2 regions of the Embleya sp. NPDC056575 genome follow, and region 1 is predicted to be linked to the other one. Evidence: riboswitches for the same ligand, from Rfam matches in the RefSeq annotation. Region 1 holds a riboswitch; the other holds the start of a gene.
The links. Region 1 has a riboswitch for cobalamin ahead of ACFRCG_RS06190 (peptidase). Riboswitches for the same ligand answer to the same signal wherever they lie in the genome.
Positions count from the first base shown of each region.

Region 2: linked by a shared signal. The riboswitch ahead of ACFRCG_RS05605 (energy-coupling factor ABC transporter permease) and the one ahead of ACFRCG_RS06190 (peptidase) in region 1 are both predicted to bind cobalamin.

Region 1 covers NZ_JBHTVA010000006.1:33,282-38,085, reverse strand. Annotated here, with positions in the region: gene ACFRCG_RS06200 (ECF transporter S component) at 1-603, shown strand, start outside; gene ACFRCG_RS06195 (cob(I)yrinic acid a,c-diamide adenosyltransferase) at 820-1,413, opposite strand; cobalamin riboswitch at 1,454-1,635, opposite strand; cobalamin riboswitch at 2,008-2,143, shown strand; gene ACFRCG_RS06190 (peptidase) at 2,272-3,369, shown strand; gene ACFRCG_RS06185 (TetR/AcrR family transcriptional regulator) at 4,117-4,800, opposite strand.
Region 2 covers NZ_JBHTVA010000005.1:182,484-187,287, forward strand. Annotated here, with positions in the region: gene ACFRCG_RS05585 (PP2C family protein-serine/threonine phosphatase) at 1-120, shown strand, start outside; gene ACFRCG_RS05590 (energy-coupling factor ABC transporter ATP-binding protein) at 133-972, opposite strand; gene cbiQ (cobalt ECF transporter T component CbiQ) at 969-1,712, opposite strand; gene ACFRCG_RS05600 (energy-coupling factor ABC transporter substrate-binding protein) at 1,716-2,096, opposite strand; gene ACFRCG_RS05605 (energy-coupling factor ABC transporter permease) at 2,093-2,806, opposite strand; cobalamin riboswitch at 2,834-3,043, opposite strand; gene ACFRCG_RS05610 (RDD family protein) at 3,231-3,776, opposite strand; gene ACFRCG_RS05615 (class II aldolase/adducin family protein) at 3,915-4,775, opposite strand.

The DNA of each region.
Region 1 (4,804 bases):
GGTGCCGGAACGGCGGGGATCGAGACGGTGTTCTTCATGCTGGTGCTGGCCGGGCGGGTGTTCGGGCCCGGGTTCGGCTTCGTACTCGGCTGCACCTCACTGTTCGCATCCGCCTTGCTCACCGCCGGAGTCGGACCCTGGCTGCCGTTCCAGATGCTCGCCTCGGCCTGGGTCGGTCTCGGCGCGGGGCTGTTGCCCCGACGGGTGCGTGGGCGGCGCGAGATCGTCATGCTCGCCTGCTACGGCGTCTTCGCCGCCTACGTGTTCGGCTTCCTCATGAACATGTGGTTCTGGCCGTTCCTCGCCGACTCCGAATCCATGGTCGGCCCCGCGTTCGTCCCCGGCGACGGCATCCTCGACAACCTGCGCCGCTTCTTCGTCTTCACCGTCCTCACCTCGACCTTCGGTTGGGACACCGGCCGGGCGATCACCAACTGCGTCGCGATCGTCCTCGTCGGCCCGGCGGTGTTGGCCGCCCTGCGCCGCGCGTCCCGCAAGGCCGCCTTCGAGGCACCGATCGTGTTCGAACCCGCCCCGCCCGACAACGGCCTTGCGCAGGTCGGACCCGCGACCACCGCCGAGCCGACGAAGCTCGCTCCATAGCGGCGTTCCGTATGCGGCGCCGGCGTCTGCGAACGGCTCATCGGGGACGAATCGGCCCCGGCGGGTGCGCGGCGTTTCCGGCCACCCGGCCGCGGTGGCGGCCGGGTGGCGAGTCCGGGAAAGCAATTCGGGAAATCTCCCGAACGAGTCCTTCGTGCCGCCGCACCTGCCGAGAGCCGGTGCGATATTCGCCGGCGAAACGGTGGAGGCGCGATGTCAGCGGTTGCGGCCGGGACTCCACAGCACGTCGCCGCGCCCTCCGTCGTTGGCCAACCGCGCGAGAATGAACAGCAGGTCCGACAAACGATTCAGATAGCGGACGCACACCGGGTTCACCGTCGCCGCCTCCCCGCCGGACAACTCCGTATCCGTGTCGACCAGCGCCCACGCCGAGCGTTCCGCCCGGCGGGCGGCCGTCCGCGCCGTGTGCAGGAGCGCCGCACCGGGCGTACCGCCCGGCACTACGAACGACCGCAAGGGTTCCAGCCGTTCGTTGAACGTGTCGCACAGACGCTCGAGGCGGGATACGTCCTCGTCCCGGACCCGCAGGCGTTCGTCTCCGTCGCGAATCGGAGCGCACAGGTCCGCGCCCACGTCGAACAGGTCGTGCTGGACGCCTTCCAGGACGTTCCGCAGCTCCACGTCCAGGCAACCCAGTGCCAGCGCCACACCGATGGCGGCGTTGGTCTCGTCGGTATCGGCATAGGCGACGATCCGAGGATCGGTCTTACGGACACGGGAGTTGTCGCCCAACGCGGTCGTACCCGCGTCACCCGTGCGAGTGTAGATACGGCTCAGCACCACAGACATGGCGAACCACCGGCCTCTCTCGGGGAAATCCGCCCCGGTTGTGTCGAGGTGGCGACGACGTGAGTCTCCTGGCTCTCGGATCAACACTTCCCCCGGCCTTCCAACTCCGAAGCGGAGCCGTGGCCTTGACGGGAGTCGCTCCCCGATCACAGTGGCGGGACCGCACCGGAGTCACACCGGTTTCCTCGGTTTCGCCGTCGCACAGCAGGCCACAGCATGACACGCGGCCCTCGCAAGCACCAGACACGACCCGGGACCCCCTGCCACGGGGCACCGCACTCCTGCTCGACCGGGGCGGGGCGTCGTGGCATGGATCCCCTTTGCCGACGAGCGGTTCGCAGTCCACCCCCACCACCCCACCACTCGACCGTGAGGCCGGGTGGCGCCTGGCGGCCATACGCCACATCGAGGAAGTCGCCCGGAAACTCGCGCCGCTCGGCGGTCCACCGCCGCGCCGACCGTGGATCCGTCCTGCGTGCAACGAAGATCTTGTTGGCCGGAAAGAGAGTTCCGTCCTGAGTGAGCGATCCGTAGAGTGCGGGACGATTGCAGGCCTGAGCAGTCGACGCACCGATTCCGGGCGTCGTCACCGCCTCGATCGCGTTGTCCGATGACCCGCAGTAGCTCCGGCGACGGGGGAAGTCCGGTGTGAATCCGGCGCTGACCCGCAGCGGTGGTCCGTCCCTCCCGACGGCGAGCCCGAATGCCCGCCGTCGGAGTGTTCGTCTCCCATCCCCGTCGTGGTCCGCGGGACGGAGCCCCAGTGACCCGTGCGTCGGGACGGCCGCCGTCGGTGCGCCCGCTCGATCGCGCGAGTCTCCCGGGTCCGCCGTGCCTTGGGCCCGGAAAGGCACCGTGATGACTCTCACCCGACCCGGACGCCGGATCGCCGCGCTGTTCGGCGGACTGGCCCTCGCCGCCGCGACCGCCCTGATCCCGTCCACCGCCGTGGCGACTCCGCCGACGACCGACACGACGCGCGCAGCCAACGTGTCCGTGCTTTCCGGCAACCGCACCCAGGCCGCGGCCGGGTGGCTGGCCCGGCAACTCGTCGACGGAGAACGCTTCGAGACCACCTTCGACGGAGTGACCTATCCCGACCAGGGCCTGACCATCGACGCGATCTTCGCGTTCGCCGCCGCCGGGGTCGCGGACGACAACGGAGCCAAGGCCACCACGTGGCTCGCCCGCCCGGAAATCCTGTCCGGGTACATCGGCGACGGCACCACCAACGCCTACGCCGGAGCCACCGCCAAGACCCTCCTCGCCGCCGAGGTACGCGGTGTCGACCCCACCACGTTCGGCGGCGTGGACCTCCCGGCCCGGCTGCGCTCATTGCAACAGCCTTCCGGCCGCTTCACCGACACCTCGCCGTGGGGCGACTACAGCAACGCCTTCAGCCAGTCCCTCGCGCTCCTGGCGCTGGACCGCTCTCCGGCCGGCGCGCCCACCGCCGCGGTGGACTTCCTGGCCGACGCACACTGCGCCGACGGCGGATTCCCCCTCGACTACGGTCTGTCCACCTGCACCAGCGACGCCGACTCGACCGCGATGAGCGTGCAGGCACTGGCCGCGACCGGGCGCCACCAGGAAGCGGCCGCCGGACTGAACTGGCTCGTCTCACACCAGCTTTCCGACGGCGGCTTCGGTACGGTGGGCGCCACCGCGTCGAACGCCAACAGCACCGGCCTGGCCGCCCAGGCCCTGCTCTCGTCCTGGCGCGTGATACCGGGCCTGACCGCCCGGCACTTCCTGACCGAACGTCAGGTCGGCTGCTCGGCCGCCACGACCACGCGAGGCGCGATCGCCTACGACACCGGCGGGTACAACCCGGCCACCGCCATCAGGGCCACCGCTCAGGCGGTTCTCGGCCTGGCCGGCACCGGCTTCGCCGACCTGAGCAGTGCGAGCGCTCGTCGGAACGCCCCCACGCTGCACTGCCCCGCCACAGCCTGACCCGACGGGCGACCGGCCACCGTCGACGCGGTGGCCGGTCCCTCGGCAAGTGCGGGCGTCGGTCCCGGGCGCCTTACTCGCCGGCGCGACGAAGGCTGCACTCCGCTCCGCTCTGGGATACCGCACGTCCCTCGAAGCCCTGCGGGAGCACGACGAACGCGGACGCGCGGCACAAGAGGACAGCAAGCAAGGCGTCCGGAGAACGCGGGGCCACCTCACCGGCACCTCGGGCCGGTTGTCGTGTCGCACCCCGAAAGGAACACACCATGTCCCGTCGGCCCCCGATTCAGCCCGAGGACGCGACCGGCCCGGCCGCCGACCTGCTCGCCGGCGTCCGGAAGGCGTTGGGCGTCACCCGAAGATGACCACGGCGACGGCCGACAGCCTGGCGGTACTCAAGGCGTACCTCGACTTCTCCGGCGCCCTCGCCGGCCGCGCTCACCCTGGCCGGATCCGTCGTCCGCGCTCGCGGCGGAGTCCGGGAGGAGGTCGTTGTCGGTGTGGATCCTGTCGGTGTCGAAGGCCGCGAGTTCGAGGTGGATCCGCTCCGCCCCGGTCTTCGACGCGAACATGGGGAACGGCCATGGGTCCGGGTCCGGGGCCGCGCCGGATCCCCACGGGAACGTCCACGGACGCGCCCACACATCGGCGAGGGCGGCCAAATCCCAGCCACGAAAGACGCCTTCGAGGCGATCCCAGTCACGTCCCGGCAGGACCACCGATCCCAGCGGTGGGGGTGGTTGGTCGTCAGTCGGGTCGATGTGTCGTGTGGGTGTTCGTGTGCCGGGCGGGGCATGGGTGCTCCGCCTGGTGGCGGATGCCGGACAGGACGGTGTCGAGGAGTCGGTCGAACTCTGTTGTGGATCCGAAGTCGGCTTGGAAAGGTGCGAGGGCGGTCAGGGTCGGATATGCGGTGGAGTCGAGCGCGGGCATTTTCGAGGGGCCGTCGGGGCCTCCGCTGAGGACTGCCGTCAAATAGCCGTTGAGGAAGCCGAACAGTGTGACCGGCGCGTCCGCGGTGACCTGGTCGGGCAGGCCCGCCCGGCGCATCGCGGCGACGAGGCGCTCCAGGACGGCCAGGGCCACGGGCGAGCTCTGGGGGCGGGTGACCAACAATGGGAACACCCGCGGGTGCCGGTACGCCATCCGGCGGTAGCTGTACGCCGTTTGGCGGGCCACCTGTTCCCAGTCCGAAGGCGTCTGGTCGTCGCCGGGTTCCACCTCGACGATCACGGCCTCGCAGATCGCGTCCAGCAACGCCGCCTTGCCCTTGACGTGGTGGTAGATCGACATCGGGTCCACCCCGAGTTCGTCGGCGAGCCGCCGTACCCCGAAGTGGTCCAGGCCGTCGCGGTCGACCAAGGCGACGGCGGCGGTGGCGATCCGCCCGCGATCGAGTCCTGCCGACCTACCGCGCCCGCGTCCGGCCATGTCC
Region 2 (4,804 bases), on a different contig from region 1:
CTGGGCGAGGCGGAGCGGCTGGTCCGGGACGACTTCCACGACGCGGCGCGGCGGATCGTGGCGGCGGCCGGGCGCAACGTGGGCGACGACCGCGCGGTGGTGCTGCTGCGCCGACGCTGAGCCCGGCCGCGGTCAGCGCGTAAGCGGCCGCGCGGGCGGTGCCAGGGCGCTCAGTTCGGCCGGGGTCCGGGGCAGCGTGCCGGGCGGGGCCACCCCGTGCGCGATCAGTACCGCGGCCACCGCGTGCGCCCAGGTCGGCCGCAGGCTCGCGGCGGCCAGCAGCGTGGTGTCCGCGAGCAGCTCCGCGGCCGGCCCGGTGTGCAACCGCCCGTCGGCGAGCACGGCCGCGTCGTCCGCCCAGCGCAGCGCCAGATCCACGTCGTGGGTGGCCATCACCACCGTCGTCCCGGCCGCACGCAGCTCGGCGAGCGTGTCGAGCAGCGCCTCCTGACCGGCCGGATCCAGGCCCGCCGTCGGCTCGTCCAGGACCAGCACCTGCGGCCGCATGGCGATCGCGCCGGCGATGGCGACCCGCTTGCGCTGCCCGAAGGACAGCAGGTGCACCGGCCGCTCGGCCAGGTCGGCGATGCCCAGCGCGGTCAACGCCTCGGCCACCCGCGAGCGCACCTCCTCCGGCGCGAGCCCGAGGTTCAGCGGCCCGAACGAGACGTCCTGGGCCACCGACGCGGAGAACAGCTGGTCGTCGGGATCCTGCACGACCAGCTGCACCACCCGACGCAGTTCGGCGAGTCCCTTGCGGTCGTGCCGAATCGGCGTGCCGTGCAGTTCCACCCGACCCGAACCCGGCACCAGGCCACCGGTCAACAGCCGCAGCAGCGTGGTCTTGCCGCTGCCGTTCGGCCCGAGCAGGGCCAGCGCCCGGCCCGCCGGAACGGCCAGGGACAACCCGCTCAGCACCGGCGGCCCGTCCTCGTAGGCGTAGCCGACCTCTCGTACCCGCAGCGGAATCACGGCATCACCGATCCCAGAAGAAGAGTGGCGGCGACGACCGCCGCCACGAGGAGCACGGACCGGGCGATGAAGCCGCGCGAGACGGGCACCTCGTCCACGAGCACCCGCAACCGCCCGTCGTAGCCGCGCCCGGCCAGCCCCTCCTCCAGCCGCCGGGCCCGCGCGAAGGCGTGGACGAACACCGCCGACCCCAGCCCGGCCACCGAGCGCCATCGGGCCCGCCGGGTGCGATGCCCGAGCCGCCCGGCCTGGGCCTGGTTGATCCGGGCGGTGGTGTCGTAGAGCAGGAACAACATCCGGTACATCACCGCCGCCACGTCCACCACGGCCGCCGGCACCCCCACCCGGGTCAGCCGGGGCAGGACGTCCGACAGCGGCGTGGTGAACGCGAACAACAACATCGCCAACCCGGCCGCACCGGAGCGGGCCACCAACTCGCCCGCGTGGCGCGGCCCGTCCGGCGCCCAGCCGACGCCGTCCGAGCGGATCGACACGAGCAGGGTCAGTGCGCCGGTCACCGCGAATCCCAGCGGCGCGCGGGCCGCCCGCCACAGTCGTCGGGCGGGCACCTCGGCGAAGCCGAGCGCGATGGTCAGCACGGTGACCGCGACCAGCACCGCGCCGGGCCACGGCGGCAGCGCCACCGCGCACCCGAGCAGCCCGAAGGAGAGCACGGCCTTGTCGGCCGGATGACGGCGGCGCCAGACACTGGCATGCGCCGCCGCGTCGATCGGCAACACGGGTCAGCGACCCGGGACCGATACCGGGTCCTGCGCGGCGGCCGGATCGGGGCCCGGGCCTGACTCGTCGAGGGTGTCGCTCGCCTCGGGCGCGAGCTTTCGGCGGGTGCGCTTGACCCCGAACATGTACCCGACCACACCCGCGCCGAGCGCGGCCTGGAGCGCGAACAGGCCGGACTCGATCTCGCCGGACGGCGGCTCGTACAGCGGGCTGAACCACGGCTTGTAGTCAGGGTCGTTCTCGGTGATCGCGGTCTCGGCCCGGGTGTCGGAGCCCGTGAACGGCTCGTCCTTGTCGTCGCCCATGCCGAACACCACGGGCAGTGCCGCGAGCAGCACCACGGCCAGCACGATCAGCAGGTTGATCTTCGTCGAGCGCTTCACTTGCTCTTCTCCTCCTCGCGCACGGGCCGCACGTCGGTCAGCACGCCGAGGCGGACCAGGTCACCGCGACTCGACTGGCGCAGCAGGCGCACCACCAGGACGGTCAGCAGGCCCTCGCTGATCGCCAGCGGGATCTGGGTGAGCGAGAAGATGCCGCCGAACTTGGCCAGCGCACCCGGGAATCCGCTGTCCGGGTCGGGGAAGGCGAGGGCGAGCTGCACGCTGGTGACGCAGTAGGTGCTCAGGTCCGCGACGAACGCGCCGGCGAACACCGCGACGTCCAGCGGCACGGTGCCGCCGCGCCGGTCCAGGAGCGAGCGGGCGAGCCGGTATGCGCCGTAGCCGGCCCAGGGACCGACGATCGCCATCGAGAACACGTTGGCGCCGAGCGTGGTCAACCCGCCGTGGGCGAGCAACAGCGCCTGGAAGAGCAGGGTGATCGTGCCGAGCACCGCCATGATCGGCGGCCGGAACAGGATGGCGCCCAGGCCGGTGCCGGTGGGATGCGAGCAACTACCGGTGACGGATGGGATCTTCAGCGCGGACAGCACGAACGAGAAGGCGCCGGACGCGCCGAGCAGCAGGGTGTTCTCGGGCCGGTCGCGCACCTCGCGGGTGAGCGCGCGGGCACCGTGGACGACGAACGGGGTCGACGCGACGCCCCAGGCGGCGGCGTGTTCCCAGGGCAGGTAGCCCTCGGCGATATGCATGAGGAAGGGTCCCTCTCCAACACCTCGTGGACGGACGATCGCCGTGGCCGGTCTCCTGGCTGACGGGTCGTGCGTTCACGTCTCCGCCTTCCCGGGTCCGCGACAGCGGTCCCAGTGGCTTCCCGAGGCGACGAATCAACGTTTCCGCGGGGGTGGAGGAGAACTTCCCGATCACAGTGGCGAGGGCCGCGCCGGCATCGAACCGGCTTCCCGAGCACCACGGCGAGCCGACACTAGTGGTCGAGTGGACATGGCGACAAGATGGCATCTGCAAACCGTGCGCAAGACCACAAGGCGGGCGGAGCGGCGGAGCAATAGCCGCATTCCGGGACGGCGCGCGACGGCCCGTCGGGGCGGGAGCGCGGGGCGGGGCACGCTCGCGATCGTGGGGCCGGGCGCCCTTGCCCGCGAGGGAAGCGGGGCCTCAGTGCAGTCCGGGGCCGCGCCCACGGACCACCAGGGTGCCGGCGACCCGGTCGCCGATCCGCTGGCCCCGCTCGCTGGTGAGCACCGCGACCAACCCGATCACACCGAGCGCGAACGCGTCGACGCACAACAGCACCCAACGGATCGCCAGTTGGCGCCGCCCGGCCCGACCGCCGGACACGTCGACCACGCGGATCCCGAACACCTGCATGCCCCAGGTGCGCCCGTCGTGCTCGGCGGGCCGCAGCACCCAGTACCAGAACAGGATCGCCACCGCGACCACGAGCACGCCGGCGGTGATCGTCGCGGTGAGCGGACCGCTGCGGATCGAACCGTCGGGGTGGGTGGGCAGCAGCACGAACAGGAACATCGCCGCACCGGGCAGCAGCGCGGAGGCGATCACGTCCACCACGAACTGGCCGATCCGCCGGTACAGCACCGACGGGCCGACTCGATGTTCGATCGCCGGCAGCCACACCCGGGCGCGTGGCCCGACGGGATGGGCCGAGCGCGCGAACCGCTGCGGAAGGCTCCGTTCGTACATGTCGTTGTACTTTCCGCAACCGGGCGGGTTGACTCCCGGCACGGCCGATCTCGCGGAGATTGCGCCCGGTCGGCGGACAACGGGCCCGACCGGGCGGCGGCGAAATGATCATCGATCGGCGAGATCGACCGAAAACGATCAATTCGTCATCGGGCCGTCCACCCCGAACAGGTCCGGCTCGGAGCGGCTGATCACGTCGTACAGCGGCTTGTAGTTGATCCACGCCACCGTGTCGTTGCCGAGCTGCTCCCGGGTCAGCCGCGCGTTCTCCGGCGAGATCGGCCGCAGTTCGCCGGCCGCCTGGGCCAACAGCTGGACCTGGCAGGAGCGCTCCATGGTGATGAACCACCACGCCGCCGCGTCCACCGACTGTCCGACGGTGAGCAGACCGTGGTTGCGCAGGATCAGCGCCTTGTGCGAGCCGAGCGTCTTGGCGATCCGCCGTCCCTCCTCGGCGTCGAGCACCACGCCCGCGTAGTCGTCGAAGAGTTCGTGGTCCTCGTAGAACGGACACACGTCCTGGGTGATCGGCTCCAGCCGGATTCCGAGCGCGGACAACGCGCGTCCGTGCGTGGAGTGGCTGTGCGCCGCGGCGACCACGTCCGGGCGGGCCGCGTGGATCTGCGAGTGGATCGCGAACGCGGCCTGGTTGACGTGGAATCGGCCCTCGACGACCTGCCCCTCGTGGTTGACCAGGATCAGGTCGTCCACGGTGATGTGCTTGAACGACATCCCGAACGGGTTGACCCAGAAGTGGTCGGCGAACTCGGGGTCGCGCGCGGTGATGTGCCCGGCCACCCCCTCCTCGAAGCCGAACCGGCCGAACAGCCGCAGTGCCGCGGTCAGTCGCTCCTTGCGGTGCCGGCGCTCCTGCTCGACGGTTTCGAACGTGGGCGGCAGCGCGAAGCTCAGGTCGGTGGGCGAGACCGGTCGCGGCGGCGCCGACCGCTCGGTGCTCGGCGGGCCGTCCTGGGGGCGGGGCGCATCGGTGGCGGACATGTCCATCTCCTCGGACTCGGGGCGCGCAC